4 regions of the Noviherbaspirillum sp. UKPF54 genome follow, and region 4 is predicted to be linked to each of the others. Evidence: predicted binding sites of a transcription regulator. Region 4 holds the regulator's gene; each other region holds the start of a gene.
What was found. The regulator sigma-54, encoded in region 4, starts transcription at its own class of promoters, with help from an activator protein. The targets are predictions, from matches to a motif close to TGGCANGNAANCTGCTTT.
Positions count from the first base shown of each region.

Region 1: the regulator sigma-54 is predicted to act here: its motif matches at 2,264-2,281, upstream of FAY22_RS03005 (ammonium transporter).
Region 2: the regulator sigma-54 is predicted to act here: its motif matches at 2,294-2,311, upstream of FAY22_RS15385 (TorF family putative porin).
Region 3: the regulator sigma-54 is predicted to act here: its motif matches at 1,501-1,518, upstream of glnA (type I glutamate--ammonia ligase).

Region 1 is NZ_CP040128.1:640,973-645,279, forward strand. Features, by position in the region: gene FAY22_RS02990 (quinone-dependent dihydroorotate dehydrogenase) at 1-529, opposite strand, end outside; gene FAY22_RS02995 (arginyltransferase) at 614-1,345, opposite strand; partial or broken gene aat (leucyl/phenylalanyl-tRNA--protein transferase) at 1,425-2,146, opposite strand; gene FAY22_RS03005 (ammonium transporter) at 2,331-3,533, shown strand; gene FAY22_RS03010 (NUDIX hydrolase) at 3,613-4,194, opposite strand.
Region 2 is NZ_CP040128.1:3,330,968-3,335,274, forward strand. Features, by position in the region: gene FAY22_RS15375 (ammonium transporter) at 1-1,145, opposite strand, end outside; gene FAY22_RS15380 (P-II family nitrogen regulator) at 1,156-1,494, opposite strand; gene FAY22_RS15385 (TorF family putative porin) at 1,507-2,232, opposite strand; gene FAY22_RS15390 (accessory factor UbiK family protein) at 2,475-2,717, shown strand; gene FAY22_RS15395 (YifB family Mg chelatase-like AAA ATPase) at 2,717-4,240, shown strand; gene FAY22_RS15400 (PLP-dependent aminotransferase family protein) at 4,260-4,307, opposite strand, start outside.
Region 3 is NZ_CP040128.1:2,426,758-2,431,064, reverse strand. Features, by position in the region: gene FAY22_RS11210 (TAXI family TRAP transporter solute-binding subunit) at 1-776, shown strand, start outside; gene FAY22_RS11205 (rhodanese-like domain-containing protein) at 780-1,238, opposite strand; gene glnA (type I glutamate--ammonia ligase) at 1,641-3,056, shown strand; gene FAY22_RS11195 (DUF4124 domain-containing protein) at 3,215-3,706, shown strand; gene glnL (nitrogen regulation protein NR(II)) at 3,769-4,307, shown strand, end outside.
Region 4 is NZ_CP040128.1:4,517,079-4,521,385, reverse strand. Features, by position in the region: gene lptC (LPS export ABC transporter periplasmic protein LptC) at 1-356, shown strand, start outside; gene lptA (lipopolysaccharide transport periplasmic protein LptA) at 390-938, shown strand; gene lptB (LPS export ABC transporter ATP-binding protein) at 940-1,680, shown strand; gene FAY22_RS20880 (RNA polymerase factor sigma-54) at 1,699-3,180, shown strand; gene hpf (ribosome hibernation-promoting factor, HPF/YfiA family) at 3,298-3,645, shown strand; gene FAY22_RS20870 (enoyl-CoA hydratase/isomerase family protein) at 3,791-4,307, shown strand, end outside.

The sequences.
Region 1 (4,307 bases), 840 kb from region 4:
TCACGTAGCTTGCGTAGGGATATACCTTCTCCAGGCAATGCAGATAGTCGTCCGCCGCGCGTTCGATTGGCGTATCGGCATTTTTGCCGATGTTTAGGCCGAGCACACCTTCTTTGTTCTGATAAAACTTCGACGACTGGACATTGGTGACAAAGGCATCTACACCGCCGTTGTTGAAGCCCATGCGGTTAATGACCGCATTTGCCTGCGGAAGGCGGAAAATGCGTGGCTGCGGATTGCCAGGCTGCGCGCGCGGCGTAACTGTGCCGACTTCGATGAAGCCGAATCCGAGTGCTGCAAGGCCGTCGATGTAGGCGCCATCCTTGTCCAGGCCGGCGGCCAAGCCGACAGGATTGGGAAAGGTAATGCCCATCACCGTGCGCGGGTCGGGCAGGGGGCGCGCGATGAGTTTGGTCAGGCCACAGGCTGCGGCGCGCTTTAGTGCAGGCAGCGCGATGTTGTGGGCGGCTTCCGGGTCGAGCGAGAACAGGAGGGGACGGGTGAGTGCGTACAGGAATTTGTCGGACATGGGGCAAATAGGTAGGCGATGCCTGCGAGCGGCAAAACCGCTATTTTACTATTGCGCTTTATCAATAGATGGTGGTGACAGGTGTCACTCCGGCTGCCATGCCTCCCACGTGCCATGCCGGAGTGCTTCAAGCGGTTTGAAATTGATCTTGTACGCCATTTTCCGGCTGTGCCTGATCCAATAGCCAAGATAGACGTGTGGCATGTTAAGCCGCCGGGCTTGCTCGATTTGCCAAAGGATGTTGTAGGTACCCAAGGACGCGCCCTCGATATCGGGGTCGTAGAAGGTGTAGACGGAGGACAGGCCGTCGTTCAGGATATCAATGATGCTTACCATGCGCAGGGTGCCGTCGTTGTCCCGGAACTCGACCAGGCGTGTGTTGACCTTGCTCTGCAATAAGAACTGCGCGTACTGGTCGCGGCTGTCATGGTCCATGCCGCCGCCAGCGTGCCGCACTGACTGATAGCGCAGATACAAATCGTAATGCTCCGGCACGTACGCCAGCGTCGTGATCCACGTGGTCAACCCCTCATGCTTGCTCCAGGCGCGGCGCTGGCTGCGATTGGGGTGGAATGCGCCGGCTTTCACGCGCACCGGAATGCATGCCTGGCAGCCGTCGCACAACGGCCGATAGGTAAAGATGCCGCTGCGGCGGAAGCCATTCTTGACCAGTTCCGAATAAACATCGGCGTTAATCAGGTGAGAGGGCGTCGCGACTTGTGAACGCGCTTGGCGTCCTTCGAGATAACTGCACGGATATGGCGCGGTCGCGTAAAACTGCAGGGTGGCGAAAGGCAGATCTTTAAGATGCGTCATGCGGCATACCTAGCTACGATTCCGACTCTGTTAATTTACACCGTATGGCGTGATCGGCAGAAGTGTTTTTTGCGTATGCCTAGAATATGTCGAGCGGATGCCAAGCGTGTATCTGCGGTTGCGCGATTGCTTCGCGCAGCAATCGGATAAATTCTTTCCTTGGAAGGGGGCTGCCCCAAGCGACGCCAGATGCGATGTCTCTTGTTGGCAATCGATCATCGACACACCTTGCCCCTTTAGAAAATGGACCAGATAGGCGAGGGCGACTTTTGATGCATCCGGGATACGCGCAAACATTGATTCGCCATAAAACATGCGCCCAATGGACACACCGTAAGCGCCGCCGACCAACTGGTTGTCGAGCCACAGTTCAGAGGAATGGGCATATCCTTGACGATGCAATGCGCTGTAGCCGCGAATAATGTCTTCCGAAATCCAGGTGCCTGCACCTTCTTTCCGCGGTGCGGCGCAGGCTAGCATCACTTGTTCGAATGCCGTATCAAAGCGGATTTGCCAGCGCCGATCCGAATGCATGCTCTTGTGCACCTTTTTCAAGGTCTTCCGGAGGCTGTGCGAAATCACAAACCGCTCGGTAAAGAGCACCATGCGCGGATCGGTACTCCACCATAAGATAGGCTGTCCTTCCGAGTACCAGGGGAAGATTCCCCGGCGATAGGCCTCCAGTAATCGCTTAGGGGAAAGGTCGCCGCCGGCGGCGAGTAGCCCTGGCGCCCCGTCTTCTTCGTTTAGCGCGGATGATACGTCTGGAAAGGGAGTGCTCGCCTCAAGCCAAGGAATCATTCTTTTCACCAAAGTAGATCATTGGAATGCACAAAACAGGTGCATAAAAGCATTGCGCCCATTTTTCAAACAAAATTTTCTCCTTGGAAATCAATATCTTGCTGTTGTGCACTAAATTGGAATAAATATTGCTTTATTGGTGCTTGTTGATTCCAGCATGCACTTTAACAGGGAGATTTTTTGCATGGACGCATTTCGAAACGGTGCCGATACCTTATTTATCTTGCTTGGCGCCATAATGATTCTGGCGATGCATGCCGGGTTCGCCTTTCTGGAGCTGGGGACGGTTCGCAAGAAAAATCAGGTTAACGCCTTGGTCAAAATCTTAGTCGATTTTGCCATCTCGACCATTGCCTATTTTTTTGTCGGCTACACGATTGCGTATGGCATCGACTTCTTTGCCGATGCTGGTGCACTGGCGGCGAAGAGTGGCTTCGAGTTAGTGAAATTCTTTTTCCTGCTCACGTTCGCTGCGGCAATTCCGGCAATTATTTCAGGCGGCATCGCCGAGCGCGCCAAATTCTATCCACAACTGTTTGCAACCGCGATGCTGGTAGGGTTGGTGTATCCCTTCTTTGAAGGTATCGCATGGAATCACAAGTTTGGCGTGCAAGCTTGGCTGAAGGCGATGTTCTCGGAGGAGTTTCATGACTTCGCCGGTTCGGTAGTCGTGCATGCCGTCGGTGGTTGGGCGGCCCTGCCTGCGGTGCTTCTGCTCGGGGCGCGGCGCGGGCGCTACTCCAAGGATGGCGCCGTCGCGGCGCATCCGCCGTCGAATATCCCGTTTCTCGCGCTCGGCGCGTGGATTCTGACCGTCGGCTGGTTTGGGTTCAATGTGATGAGCGCGCAAACGCTCGACAAGATGAATGGACTGGTGGCGATCAACTCGCTCATGGCCATGGTTGGTGGCACGCTGGTCGCCGTCTTGATGGGCAAGAATGATCCGGGCTTTGCCTACAATGGTCCGCTGGCCGGGCTGGTGGCGGTGTGTGCCGGTTCTGATTTGATGCACCCGCTTGCCGCGCTTGTGACGGGCGGCGTTGCAGGCGTCATTTTCGTGTGGATGTTCACGCTCACGCAAAACAAATGGAAGATCGACGACGTGCTCGGCGTGTGGCCGCTGCATGGCTTATGCGGCGCCTGGGGCGGTATCGCCGCCGGTATTTTTGGTCAGAAGGCGCTGGGTGGAATCGGCGGCGTGTCGTTCATGTCGCAATTGGTAGGTACCGTGCTCGGCGTGGCAATTGCGGCCGGCGCGAGCGCGATCGTGTACGGGCTGTTGAAAAGGACGGTCGGTATTCGCCTCGATCCGGAGCAGGAGTTCGACGGCGCCGATCTGTCGATTCATAGGATCAGCGCCACCGCGGAGCGCGAGACAAGCTGGTAAGTGCGGGATAAAAAAGAGGATGCGCGTTTATGTGCATCCTCTTTTGTTTTTTGCGGGGCGCGGCCATGCGCGATGCTGCTTAGCCTTCGGCAGACTGGCGCATCGGTGTCAGCACGTCGCGCGTATGCAGGGCATAGGTGCCCCCCTCGCGCCTGATGCGCGCAAGGTCGGTAAAGAAAAACTTCAAGGTATAGGCGACCGTCGGGAATGCGATTTCCTTCCACGGAATCTCCGACTCTGAAAACAGCTTCACATCCAGGCTTTCGGTGCCGGCTGCAAAATCGAGGTCGAGCAAGGTGGCGCGGTAGAACATGTGCACCTGATGCACGTGCGGCACGTTCAGCAGCGAAAACAACTCATGCAGTTCAATGTGCGCCCCCGCTTCTTCCTGCGTTTCACGCAAGGCTGCTTCCGTCGTAGTTTCTTCATTTTCCATAAAGCCGGCGGGCAGGGTCCAGTAGCCGTAACGCGGTTCGATTGCGCGCTTGCACAGCAGTACGCGCGTGTCGCCTTCGTGGTCCCACACCGGAATCGAGCCGATCACCATCTTGGGGTTCTGATAATGGATCGTTCCGCATTGTCCGCATACGTAACGTGGACGATTATCGTCCGGCGGGATTAGCTGCGAAACCGGATGCGCGCATTCAGAGCAAAATTTCATAAGGGGGGCGACGGACAATGGGGTTAAGCGCGCGACGATGTAATTCGGCGACGACAATCGGCGCATTGTTCGAATGGAGTAGAAGTGTACACCGCAAGTGTGGTCAACAATTA
Region 2 (4,307 bases), 1.2 Mb from region 4:
AGCAAGCCGATCACGAGCGCACCCATCGGGCCGACGAAGCCGCATGCCGGGGTGATCGCCACCAGGCCGGCAACCGCGCCGGACGCGCCGCCGAGCATGGAGGGCTTGCCTTTGGCCATCCACTCGCCGAACACCCAGGATACGGTGGCGGCAGCCGTCGCCAGGAGCGTGTTGACAAAGGCCAGGGCTGCCACGTCGCCGGCTTCCAGGGCGGAACCGGCGTTGAAGCCGAACCAGCCCACCCACAGCAGCGATGCACCGACCATGGTCAGCGTCAGCGAGTGCGGCGCCATCGATTCGCGGCCGTAGCCGATACGCTTGCCGATCACAAAGGCGCCGACGATACCGGCCACCGCCGCATTGATATGCACCACGGTGCCGCCCGCGAAATCGAGCGCGCCCTTCTGCCACAGCCAGCCGGCCTTCTCGGTGGCCGACGCCAGCGTCGCCGCGTCTGTAATCGCGTCCGGACCCGGCCAGAACCAGACCATGTGCGCGATAGGCAGATAGGAGAAGGTGAACCACAGCACCACGAACAGCAGCACGGCGGAGAACTTGGCGCGCTCGGCGAAGGCACCGATGATCAGGGCGCAGGTAATCGCCGCAAAGGTCGCCTGGAACGCCACGAACACGAACTCCGGAATCACCACGCCTTTGCTGAAGGTCGCGGCGGTAGCGAACGCCCCCTTGGCAGGATCCCAGATACCGTTCAGGAACAGGCGATCGAATTTGCCGATGAATGCGCCGCCCTCGGTAAAGGCCAGCGAATAGCCGTAGATACACCACAGCACGATGATCAGGGCAAAGATCATGAACACCTGCATCAGGATCGACAACATGTTCTTCGACCGCACCAGGCCGCCGTAGAACAATGCCAGGCCCGGGATCGTCATCAGGATCACGAGCAGGGTCGCCACCATCATCCAGGCGGTATCGCCCTTGTTGGGCGTCGGCGCCGGAGCGGCTGCCGGCGCGGCGGCCGCGGGAGCCGCATTGCTGGCTGCAGGCGCTGCTGCGGCGGCAGGCGCGTCAACGGATGCGGCTGCGGATGCCGCCGGCGCATCGGCGGCGGCAGCGGGCAGCGAAACGCCGACTGCGAACAGCAGGGCGCCGGCGGCCAGGAAGCTTGCCAATCGTCTCATCATGTCATTCTCCTTAGAGGGCTTCTTTGCCGGTTTCGCCGGTACGGATACGCACGACTTGCTGCAGGTCGTAGACAAAAATCTTGCCGTCGCCGATCTTGCCGGTGCGGGCGGACGACTCGATCGCTTCGATCGCACGGTCGAGGATGGCGTCGTCGACCGCGGCTTCGATCTTGGTCTTGGGCAGGAAATCGACCACGTATTCCGCGCCGCGGTACAGCTCGGTATGGCCCTTCTGGCGGCCGAAGCCCTTGACCTCGGTCACGGTGATACCCTGCACGCCGATCGTGGACAGCGCTTCGCGCACTTCATCGAGCTTGAATGGTTTGATGATCGCAGTGATCAGTTTCATGATGGCCTCGCTCTAGAAAGTCTTGCCGACGGAGACAACCAGGCCGTTCTTGCCCAGGTTTTCGCCATCCGGTCCGGGAACGGTCAGGGTGGTGCCGATCAGCGCCACGCTGCCGGTAACCACGCCGAAGTCCTTGGTAAGGCCGACCTTCCAGTCGTTGTAGCTGGCGGCACTGGAAGGGCCGCGCACGCGCTGGCGGCCGGCATGCAAATTCAGGGTCAGGCCTTGCATCACTTCGACATTGGCGCCGATGTCCAGATAGCCGCTGTTCTTGCTGTCGGCAAAGCCAAACAGGTTGGTCACGGAATGCGAGTACTTGACATAGCCAGGCCCGTAACCGAGTTGGCCGTAGATTTCGGTGGTGTTGGCGCTCGGATTGAGGCCATTGGACGGATAGACATAAGTCAGCACGCCGACGTCGTATGCGACATCCTTGGTGATTTCACCGCGCTTGCCGCCATAGATATCCCACTCGATATTGCCGTCGCCGCCGGCATCCTTGATCCATTTAATGGTCGAAAGCCATGTGCCGGCATACAATCCGGTCGGGTTGTGCGTGTAGTCGGCCCCGCCCTGCAACGCCGGATCCAGGCGCGACTGCGAGATGCCGCGATAACGATAGTCGCTGACAATGGAAGCGTTGAAGCTGACTTCATGTTCCGGCTTTTGATCTTCTGCCTGAGCGTAACTGCCTGCAAAGGCGGCCATTGCTGCGGTGGCGAGAATCATTTTTTTCATGGCATATCCCTTTTCGCGGTGTTGGAACAAAAAATGGGTTCTAATACGGCTCGCAGGGCTATTAGCAGGACCCATGCCACCCTTTTCCTCAGGGTATGCGTTATCATTTTTTTATTTAAACGCCCCTTTCAGGGCGGGCACGCCCTCATTTAAAACAGCGCACCGGAAAACCCGCACCATCTTGAGGCGCACCATCGCAATGCGCACCACGGACGTGCGATACATTCACATTTGGATTCACCATGAACGCAAACAACTTCTTTAATGACCTCCAGGCAAAGATCAATCAGGCACTGGAGAACTCGCCCGCCAAAGACATCGAAAAGAATGTGAAGGCCATGCTGACCCAGGGTTTTTCCCGGCTGGACCTGGTCACGCGCGAGGAATTCGACATTCAGAACCAGGTGCTGGCGAAGACCCGCGCCAAGCTGGATGAACTGGAAAAACGCGTTGCCGAGCTGGAAGCGCAGCTGAAAAACAAGTAATGAGCCTGGCGGTCCTGAAAAGCCGCGCGCTGGCCGGCATGCACGCGCCGGAAGTCACGGTCGAGGTGCATCTGGCAAACGGATTGCCGTCTTTTACGATCGTCGGCCTGCCGGAAACCGAGGTCAAGGAATCCAAAGACCGCGTGCGCGCCGCCTTGCAGAACGCGCGCTTCGAATTCCCGGCGCGGCGCATCACCGTCAACCTGGCTCCAGCCGACCTGCCGAAGGAATCGGGCCGCTTCGATTTGCCGATCGCGCTCGGCATCCTCGCCGCCTCCGGCCAGATGCCGGGCGACGAACTGGACAAGTACGAATTCGCCGGCGAGCTGTCGCTGTCGGGCGAATTGCGCCCGATCCGCGGCGCGCTGGCGATGACGTACGCGATGCATCGCGCCGGCGGCGCATCGGGCCGGCAGCGCGCCTTCATCCTGCCGCGCGCCAACGCGGACGAAGCGGCGCTGGTCGGCGACGCGACAGTCTTTCCGGCCGATTCATTGCTGCAGGTCTGCGCGCATTTCGCCGCCGCCGATGGCGATGCCAGGCTGTCCAGGCATCGCGCGCAAGCCGCAGTGGCGCGGCCCGACTATCCGGACTTCGCCGACGTCAAGGGCCAGTCGCATGCCAAACGCGCGCTGGAGGTGGCCGCCGGCGGCGGCCACAGCATCCTGCTCGTCGGGCCGCCCGGCACCGGCAAATCGATGCTGGCCGCGCGCTTTCCCGGCATCCTGCCCTCCATGACGGATGATGAGGCGCTGGAGTCGGCAGCCGTGCAATCGCTGTCCGGCGGCTTTTCGACCGCGCGCTGGAAAGCGCGTCCGTATCGCGCACCGCACCACACCGCTTCCGGCGTGGCGCTGGTGGGCGGCGGCGGCACGCCGCGCCCGGGAGAAATCTCGCTGGCGCATCGCGGCGTATTATTTTTGGACGAATTGCCCGAATTCGACCGGCGCGTGCTGGAAGTGCTGCGCGAGCCGCTCGAATCGGGCCAGATCACGATTTCGCGCGCCGCCCGCCAGTCCGACTTCCCGGCGCGCTTCCAGCTGGTGGCGGCGATGAATCCCTGCCCCTGCGGCTATCTCGGGCACGCCTCCGGCAAGTGCCGCTGCACGCCGGATGCGGTCGCGCGTTATCAGGGCAAGATCTCGGGGCCGCTGCTGGACCGGATCGACCTGCAAATCCAGGTCGGCGCCTTGCCGCATGACGAGCTGCTGAAACAGGCCGACGGCGAGCCGTCGGCCGCGATCGCCGCGCGCGTGGAACAGGCGTTCGAGCGGCAGCTGCGGCGCCAGGGCAAGGGCAATCACGCGCTAAGTACCGCCGAAATCGATGCGCACTGCAAGCCGGACGCCCAGGGCGAACAATTGCTGCGCACGGCGATGCTGCGGCTGGACTGGTCGGCGCGCGCCTATCATCGGGTCCTGAAGGTGGCGCGCACGATCGCCGATCTGGCGGGAGCTGATGGCGTGATGCAGCCCCATGTGGCGGAAGCGATTCAATATCGGCGCGCGCTGCGGGAGCAATGACGCCGGCGGTTCTCGGTGGTTATGCCGCCTTTGCGGCCCGTATCGACAGATCGGCCACGACGCGCCC
Region 3 (4,307 bases), 2.1 Mb from region 4:
TGGAACTGCTGGCCGGGCGCATCGATGGCCTGGTATTCAGTTCGGCGCCGGACGCGCCGCTGATCCAGATGCTGCTGCAAACACCCGGCATCAAGCTGTTCGACTTTGCGCTGGCGGAAGCCTATACCCGGCGCTTTCCGTTCCTGTCGCATGTGGTGCTGCCGCGCGGGATCGTCGACCTCGGCCGCGACCTGCCGCGCAAGGATTATCATCTGATCGCGCCGACGGCTACCCTGGTGGCGCGCGCGGACTTGCACCCGGCCGTCGTCGACCTGTTCGTGCAGGCAGCGGTCGACATCCATGGCGGCGCCGGCTGGTTCCATCGAAAAGGCGATTTTCCGACCGCCAGCTACACCGAAATTCCGGTTTCGCGCGCGGCGCAGCGGTTCTACAAGGAAGGGCCGCCGCTATTGCGGCGCTATCTGCCGTTCTGGCTTGCCAATTTCTTCGAGCGCATGTGGGTGGTCGTGGTCGCGCTTGGCGCGCTGATCCTGCCTCTGTCGCGCATTATCCCGCCGCTCTATGTATGGAAAGTGCGTTCGCGCGTCTATCGCTGGTATGGTCAGTTGCGCGCGGTCGAGCAGGCGATCGAGGACGTGCCGCGCGAGCGCCAGGCGGACGTGTATCCGGCGCAGCTCAAGCGCCTGAACGACATCGAGGACCGGGTCAACCGGATCTCGATCCCGCTGTCGTTTGCGGACGAGCTGTACGGGCTGCGCAGCCATATCAATTTCGTGCGGCGGCGCGTGACCGGCCTGATGCGCGCGGAGCAGTGACGCTCAGGCCCCCAGCCACGGCAGGCCGGCTTTGCACCAGCCGCCGACGGTTTTGCGATGGCCGTCGGCGTCCTTGTCGCCTTCAAACCCCTCGAGAATGTCGAAGCAGTTGGCGTAGCCATGTTCGGTCGCCAGCTTTGCCGCATGCCGCGAGCGCACGCCCGAGCGGCATAGGAACAGCAGCACGTCGTCTTTGCCCGCCACCTGCTCCAGTTGCTTCAGGAATTCGGGATTCGGCGTACCTGCCGGGTAGAGGTTCCATTGCACGGCGGCGTGCTGGGGATCGGGGATGGCAACACGCCCGACCCAGTCGCGTTCGGCGTTGGTGCGCACGTCCACCAGCTTGGCGGTCGGGTCTTGCCGCAGAAGGGTATAGGCCTCCTGCGGCGTGACCGCGCCCGCATAGGACAGCTGGCGCTCTTGCCCGCGTTGCCGGGCCGTTGAAAGAATCTGATTGGTCATGGCAGCCTGCATCAAGTGAAGTCTTCTGTATTTTATCTTTTAGATTATATTGATTCGGAAGGCCTGTCAGACATCCCTAGATTGGTGCAAAAACACATCTTTGCTGCAAAAATGCACCAACATAGTGCTAACACTAATTTTTGCACCAAATTGGTGTTTCTCGAGGGGCGGATTTTCAGGCAAAAGTATTTCATTTGCTCATTATTTCTAATAATTTGTGCGTTTTATGACATTGGGCAAGACTTGCTTTTTTAGAAGATGGTGGCATGGAATCTGCTATCATCTCCGGCTGAGTTTAGGCTGCACTTCTGCCCTTGGCGTCCGATACGCTGACGGGATACCGAGCGGACTCACAACCGATTCAATAAAACCCATACCACTTTGCTCATTTAGGAGATTCGCATGGCAATGACGGCCGCAGATGTCTTGAAGATGTCGAAAGAGAACGAAGTCAAATTCGTTGATTTCCGTTTTACCGACACCCGAGGCAAGGAACAGCACGTAACTGTTCCGGCTTCTCACTTCGATATGGACAAGTTTGAGTCTGGCCATGCCTTCGACGGTTCCTCGATCGCTGGCTGGAAGGGGATCGAGGCTTCCGACATGATTCTGATGCCGGACCCGAATACCGCCAACATCGATCCGTTCATGGAAGAGACCACGCTGTTCATGCAGTGCGACGTGATCGAACCGTCCGACGGCAAGGGCTACGACCGCGACCCGCGCTCGATCGCCAAGCGCGCCGAAGCCTACCTGAAGTCTTCCGGCCTGGGCGACACCGCCTACTTCGGCCCGGAACCCGAATTCTTCATCTTCGACAACGTGCGCTGGAAGATCGACATGTCCGGCTGCTTCGTCAAGATCGGCTCGGAAGAAGCATCCTGGAGCACCGGCAAGGAACTCGAAGGCGGCAATACCGGCCACCGTCCGACCATCAAGGGCGGCTACTTCCCGGTTCCGCCGGTTGACAGCTTCCAGGACATGCGTTCGGAAATGTCCCTGATCCTCGAAGCGATGGGCATTCCGGTTGAGGTGCATCACCACGAAGTGGCAGGCGCCGGCCAGAACGAGCTCGGCACCAAGTTCTCCACGCTGGTGCAACGCGCCGACTGGACCCAGAACCTGAAGTATGTGATCTGGAACGTTGCCCACACCTATGGCAAGACCGCGACCTTCATGCCGAAGCCGCTGGTCGGCGATAACGGTTCGGGTATGCACGTGCACCAGTCTGTCTGGAAGGATGGCAAGAACCTGTTCGCAGGCGACGGCTATGCCGGCCTGTCCGAGTTCGCGCTGTACTACATCGGCGGCATCATCAAGCATGCACGTGCGCTGAACGCGATCACCAATCCAGGCACCAACTCGTACAAGCGCCTGGTGCCGGGCTTCGAAGCGCCGGTGAAGCTGGCTTATTCCGCCAAGAACCGTTCCGCTTCGATCCGCATTCCGCACGTCGCCAATCCGAAGGGCCGCCGCGTCGAAGCGCGCTTCCCGGATCCGCTGGCCAACCCGTACCTGTGCTTCTCGGCTCTGCTGATGGCCGGTCTGGACGGCGTGCAGAACAAGATCCATCCGGGCGAGGCAGCGTCGAAAGACCTGTATCACCTGCCGCCGGAAGAAGATGCGAAGATCCCGACCGTATGCTCCTCGCTGGATCAGGCGCTCGAGTACCTGGACAAGGACCGCGAGTTCCTGACCCGCGGCGGCGTGTTCAGCGACACCATGATCGACGCTTACATCGAGCTGAAGATGCAGGAAGTGCAGCGCTTCCGCATGACGACGCACCCGATCGAGTTCGACATGTACTACTCGCTGTAAGACGCATTCGCCGGCTGGCGATGAAAGCGGGGAAAACTGCGGTTTTCCCCGCTTTTTTATTTGTAACGAGTTGAAACATCGCCGTGGCATGTGTTTGTATCGTCTTGATTCTTATCCTAAACTAATAGGCGCTTCTGGTGTTTCCAAAAAGAAAGATTATGAAAAAGCAATTAGTGGGGTTGCTCCTGCTCGGTGCCGCCGCAGGCTATGCGCATGCTCAGAATGAGGTGTATCTATGCGTGGACGAGCATGGCAAGAAGGAATACAAGAACACCGGATTGACCAAGGGGTGCAAGAAGGTCGACCTGCCCGGGATTACGATGATTCCGGCGCCGCCCAAGCGGACGGCGGCCCAGAATCCGCCCGCCAGGGCGGCGGCGAGTTCGCCGTCCGATTTCCCGAAGGTGGACGGCGACACGCAAAAGGCGCGCGATAACGACCGCAAGCAAATCCTGCTCGACGAGATGAAAAGCGAAGAGCAGAAGCTGGCGAACCTGAAGAAGGAATTCAACAACGGGGAGCCCGAGCGACGCGGCGACGAGCGCAACTATGCAAAATACCAGGAACGCGTCGGGGCGATGAAGGAAGACATCGGCCGCACCGAAAAGAATATCGAAGCGTTGAGGCGCGAGATCGGTAACTTAAAATAGGGCAGGTATGACGCTTGCATGAAGGCCGCGTGATGCGGCCTTTATTTTTATTCGGGATCATCTTGAAGACATCCGTTACCTCGCTCGACGGCCTCGACCTGCTTTCGTCGGCGGTGCTTATCCTCGATGCGCATTACCGCATCGCCTATGCGAATGCTGCCGCGGAAAATCTGCTGGAGACGTCGATCAAGACGCTTATGCAGCAAACGCTGGGGGACTTGTTTTTGAACGCCGGCCAGCTTGACCCGGTGCTGAGGCAGGCGGTTGAGCACCAGTTTGCCGACAAGCGCCAAGATCTGGCGCTCGAACGCGTCGGGCGCGAGCCGCTGCACGTGCACATGATTGTGACCGCGCTCGACCTGCGCGACATGCCGGTGCTGATCGAGTTGCGCGAAAACGTGCAGCAGCTCAAGCAGGACCGCGAGGAGCGTCTGCTCGACCAGAGCCAGGCCAACAAGGAGCTGATCCGCAACCTGGCGCATGAAATCAAGAATCCGCTGGGCGGCATTCGCGGCGCGGCGCAGTTGCTGGAATTCGAGCTGCCGGAGCGCCACTTGAAGGAGCTGCGCGAATACACGCAAGTGATCATCAAGGAGGCCGA
Region 4 (4,307 bases):
CGCAGGACGATTCCTACGATATCCGGCATCCCGTGGTCGTCAGCGTGGGCAATGGCCCGGCGCCGACGACGATGCGTTCGGCGCGCGCGCATGTCAACAGCGACAGCAGCCAGGTGCATTTGTACGACAACGTCCACATGGATCGGCCGGCATCGCAAGACAGCGTGCATATGCACATGACGTCGGAATATCTGCTGGTCTTGCCTGACGATGATGTGATGCAGACCGACAAGCCGGTCCAAATCAATTACGGCCAGTCAGTACTGAACGGCACCGGCATGTTTGCCAATAATGCGACGCGCGAGTTCAGACTGGCGAGCAATGTCCATGGCACGTATCAAGCCCCGGCGCACTAATTCAGGTATAACTTGATTCACTCGAGAGTTTTCATGACACGTTTCTTCTTGCTGCTATTCATGCTCAGTACTGCCATTGCATACAGCGCGCATGCCGAGAAGGCCGATTCCGACAAGCCGACCAATGTCGAAGCCGATCAGATGTTGTATGACGATGTGAAACAGGTCAACACATTTACCGGCAACGTCATCCTCACGCGCGGCACCCTGATCATGAAAGCGTACAAGCTGATCGTGACGCAGGATCCGGCCGGCTATCAGCATGCCACCTTGCTCGCGCCCGCCGGCGGGCTTGCCACCTTCCGTCAGAAGCGCGATGGCAACGACAATCAGTGGGTGGAAGGACAGGCCGAACGCATCGAATACGACGGCAAGTCCGAAATGGTCCGGCTGTTCTCGAAGGCGAAACTGCGGCGGCTGGAGGGCACCAGGCCGACCGACGAAGTCGAGGGCGAATTCATTTCGTATGACAGCCGCGCCGAGTTTTACACGGTGAACAATACGCCGACCGGAGAAAGCAAGCCGGGCGGCGGACGCATCAAGGCCGTCATCCAGCCGCGCACCGAATCGCAGGGCAAATGACATGACGAGCACCTTGGTTGTACGCGGTTTGCAAAAGAGCTACGGCACGCGCCAGGTCGTGCGTGACGTCTCGCTTGACGTCGCCAGCGGCGAAGTGGTCGGCCTGCTCGGTCCCAATGGCGCCGGCAAGACCACATCGTTTTACATGATCGTCGGGCTCGTGCCTTCGGACGCGGGCGAAATCGATCTGAACGGCTCGGCGATTTCGCGCCTGCCGATTCATCGGCGCGCCATGCTCGGCCTGTCGTACCTGCCGCAGGAAGCCTCGGTGTTCCGCAAGCTGACGGTGGCGGACAATATCCGGGCAGTGCTGGAATTGCAGCGTGAGAACGACAAGCCGCTGCCGCGCGCGACCATCGAAAAGCGCCTGAATACTCTCTTGGCCGAACTGCAGATCGAGAAGTTGCGCGACAACCAGGCGTTGTCGCTGTCGGGCGGCGAACGCCGACGGGTGGAAATCGCACGCGCGCTGGCCACCAGCCCGCGCTTCGTGCTGCTGGACGAACCGTTCGCGGGTGTCGATCCGATCGCCGTGATCGAGATCCAGCGCATCGTGCGCTTCCTGAAGGAGCGCGGCATCGGTGTGCTGATCACCGACCACAACGTGCGCGAAACGCTCGGCATCTGCGACAGGGCATACATCATTAACCAAGGCGCGGTTTTAGCCAGCGGCCGCCCCGACGACATCATTGCCAACGAGTCGGTGCGCCGCGTGTATTTGGGCGAACACTTCCGGATGTGAGGAAGCAACCAAACAGGTATGAAACAGACTCTCCAACTTCGCGTCTCGCAACATCTGGCGCTCACGCCGCAGTTGCAGCAATCGATCCGGTTACTGCAGCTATCCACGCTCGAGCTGCATCAGGAGCTGGAGCAGATCCTGTCCGACAATCCGATGCTGGAACGGGTCGACGACCCGCTCGATCATTCGGTGCGCCTGCTGGCCGACGGCGCCATCACGCCCGGCAACGGCAGCGCCGACACCGCGGCACCGGAAGCGAGCGCGCCGGCGGCCTCGGACGAAGGCGAAGGCGGATTCGATAGCCCGCCCGAAGGCGGTGAAGCAGCGTCGTCGGCCGAGGGCGAATGGAGCTTCGACGACGTTGCGCGCACCTCGAAGGCGCCGGAGGACGACGATGCGCGCCCGCAGCTGGAAGCGCACGAAACCACCCTGCGCGAACACCTGCTGGAACAGATGCGCGTGACCGTGCACAGCCAGCGCGACCGCGCACTGGTCGAACTGATCATCGACGCGCTGGACGACAACGGCTACCTGGAAGAGCCGCTGGAGGAAATCCATGCTCGCCTGCCGGCCGAGCTGGAAATCGAACTGGAAGAGCTGCAGGTCGCACTGAAGCTGGTGCAAAGCTTCGAACCGGCCGGCGTCGGGGCGCGCAATGCGTCCGAGTGCCTGGCGATCCAGATCGCACGCTTTCCGAAAGTGCCGCTGGTGACGCGCAGGAGAGCGCTGGAGATAGTCGAAAACCATCTCGCGCTGTTTGCGCAACGCGACTTCAACAAGCTCAAGAAGGCGCTCGATTGCGACGACGAAGACTTGCGTGAAGCGCATGCGGTGATCCGCCGCTGCAATCCGCATCCCGGCGCCATGTTCGCGTCCGATGCATCGGACTATGTCGTGCCGGATGTAATTGTCAAAAAAGCAAAGAACGGCTGGCAAGTGATGCTCAATCACGATGTCATGCCCCGCCTGCGCGTCAATGCGCTGTACGCGAATATCCTCAAGCAGAGCAAGGGTGAGGGTTCACTGACCGCGCAGCTGCAGGAAGCCAAGTGGCTGATCAAGAACATGCGGCAGCGCTTCGACACGATCTTGCGCGTTGCACAAGCGATTGTTGATCGGCAAAGAAATTTCTTCTCGCATGGCGCAGTCGCGATGCGCCCCCTTGTCTTGCGTGAAATAGCTGATACACTGGGTTTACACGAAAGTACTATCTCACGTGTAACAACTCAAAAATATATGCTGACCCCGCATGGCATGTTTGAGTTGAAGTACTTCTTCGGTAGCCACGTCGCGACCGAAGCCGGGGGCGAAGCTTCGTCGACCGCGATACGGGCACTGATCAAACAATTGATAGGAGCTGAAGACCCCAAGAACCCATTCTCTGATAGCAAAATAGCGGATATGTTGGGTGAACAGGGCATGGTCGTTGCGCGTCGCACAGTCGCGAAGTACCGCGAAGCTCTGAAAATCCCTCCAGTCAATCTGCGCAAATCCTTGTAGTCATCGTGTAGTGAGTGTTGTTTCTGTTGCCGTGTTCCTGCGTAGCCCTCACGTCTACGCGACGATCGAACGGGGCACGTTGCGAACCTCCGGCGACACCATCCATAGGAGCGCTGTATGAATCTGAAAATCAGTGGACATCATCTCGAACTGACGCAACCCATCCGCGACTACGTACAAACCAAACTGGAACGCATCAGACGTCATTTCGATAATGTCATTGATGTCACGGTCATCCTGTCAGTCCAGAAGCTATCGGAAAAAGAACGGCGCCAAAAGGCCGAAATCAACTTGCACATGCGCGGAAACGTCATCCACGTCGAGAGCATCCACGAGGACCTGTACGCCGCCATCGACCTGATGACCGACAAGCTGGACCGTCAAGTCTTGAAGCACAAGGACAAGATCCAGGATCACCAGCACGAAGCGATCAAGCGCATTCCGGAAACCCAAAGCGCCGCCTGACACGGCGGCAAGGCCGGCCAGACCGGCGACAGAAAGGACGCAGCGATGCGTCCTTTTTTATTGCAGCCACTGTCCTTCCGACGACAGTCCCGCCCCCGCCGATCCCGATAAAATACCGCTTTCCCGTCGACCTCCTTCCGCTTCCATGTCCGACCATATCCAGACCAGCATCCAGAATCGCACCGGCTTTCTGACGCTCGACCGCCCCAAGGCGCTCAATTCATTGTCGCTGCAAATGGTGCGCGCGCTGACCGCCACCCTGCTGGGGTGGCGCAGCGACCCCGAGGTGCGTGCTGTCGTCATCCGCAGCACGAGCGAGCGTGCATTTTGCGCCGGCGGCGACATCCGCTTCTTTCATGACGCCGGCACCAGAACGCCGCAGGGCGGCAGCGCCCTGCTGGAAGATTTTTTCACGGAAGAATATGCGCTCAACCACCTGATCCACCACTATCCAAAACCGTATATCGCCATCATGGACGGCATCGTGATGGGCGGCGGCATGGGAATCTCGCAGGCCGGCCCGGGCAACCGCCTGCGCGTGGTAACCGAGCGTACCAAGATGGCGATGCCGGAAGTGAATATCGGCCTGTTCCCCGATGTGGGCGGCAGCTTCTTTCTGTCGCGTGCACCAGGGCAGATTGGCGCCTATCTCGGCGTCACCG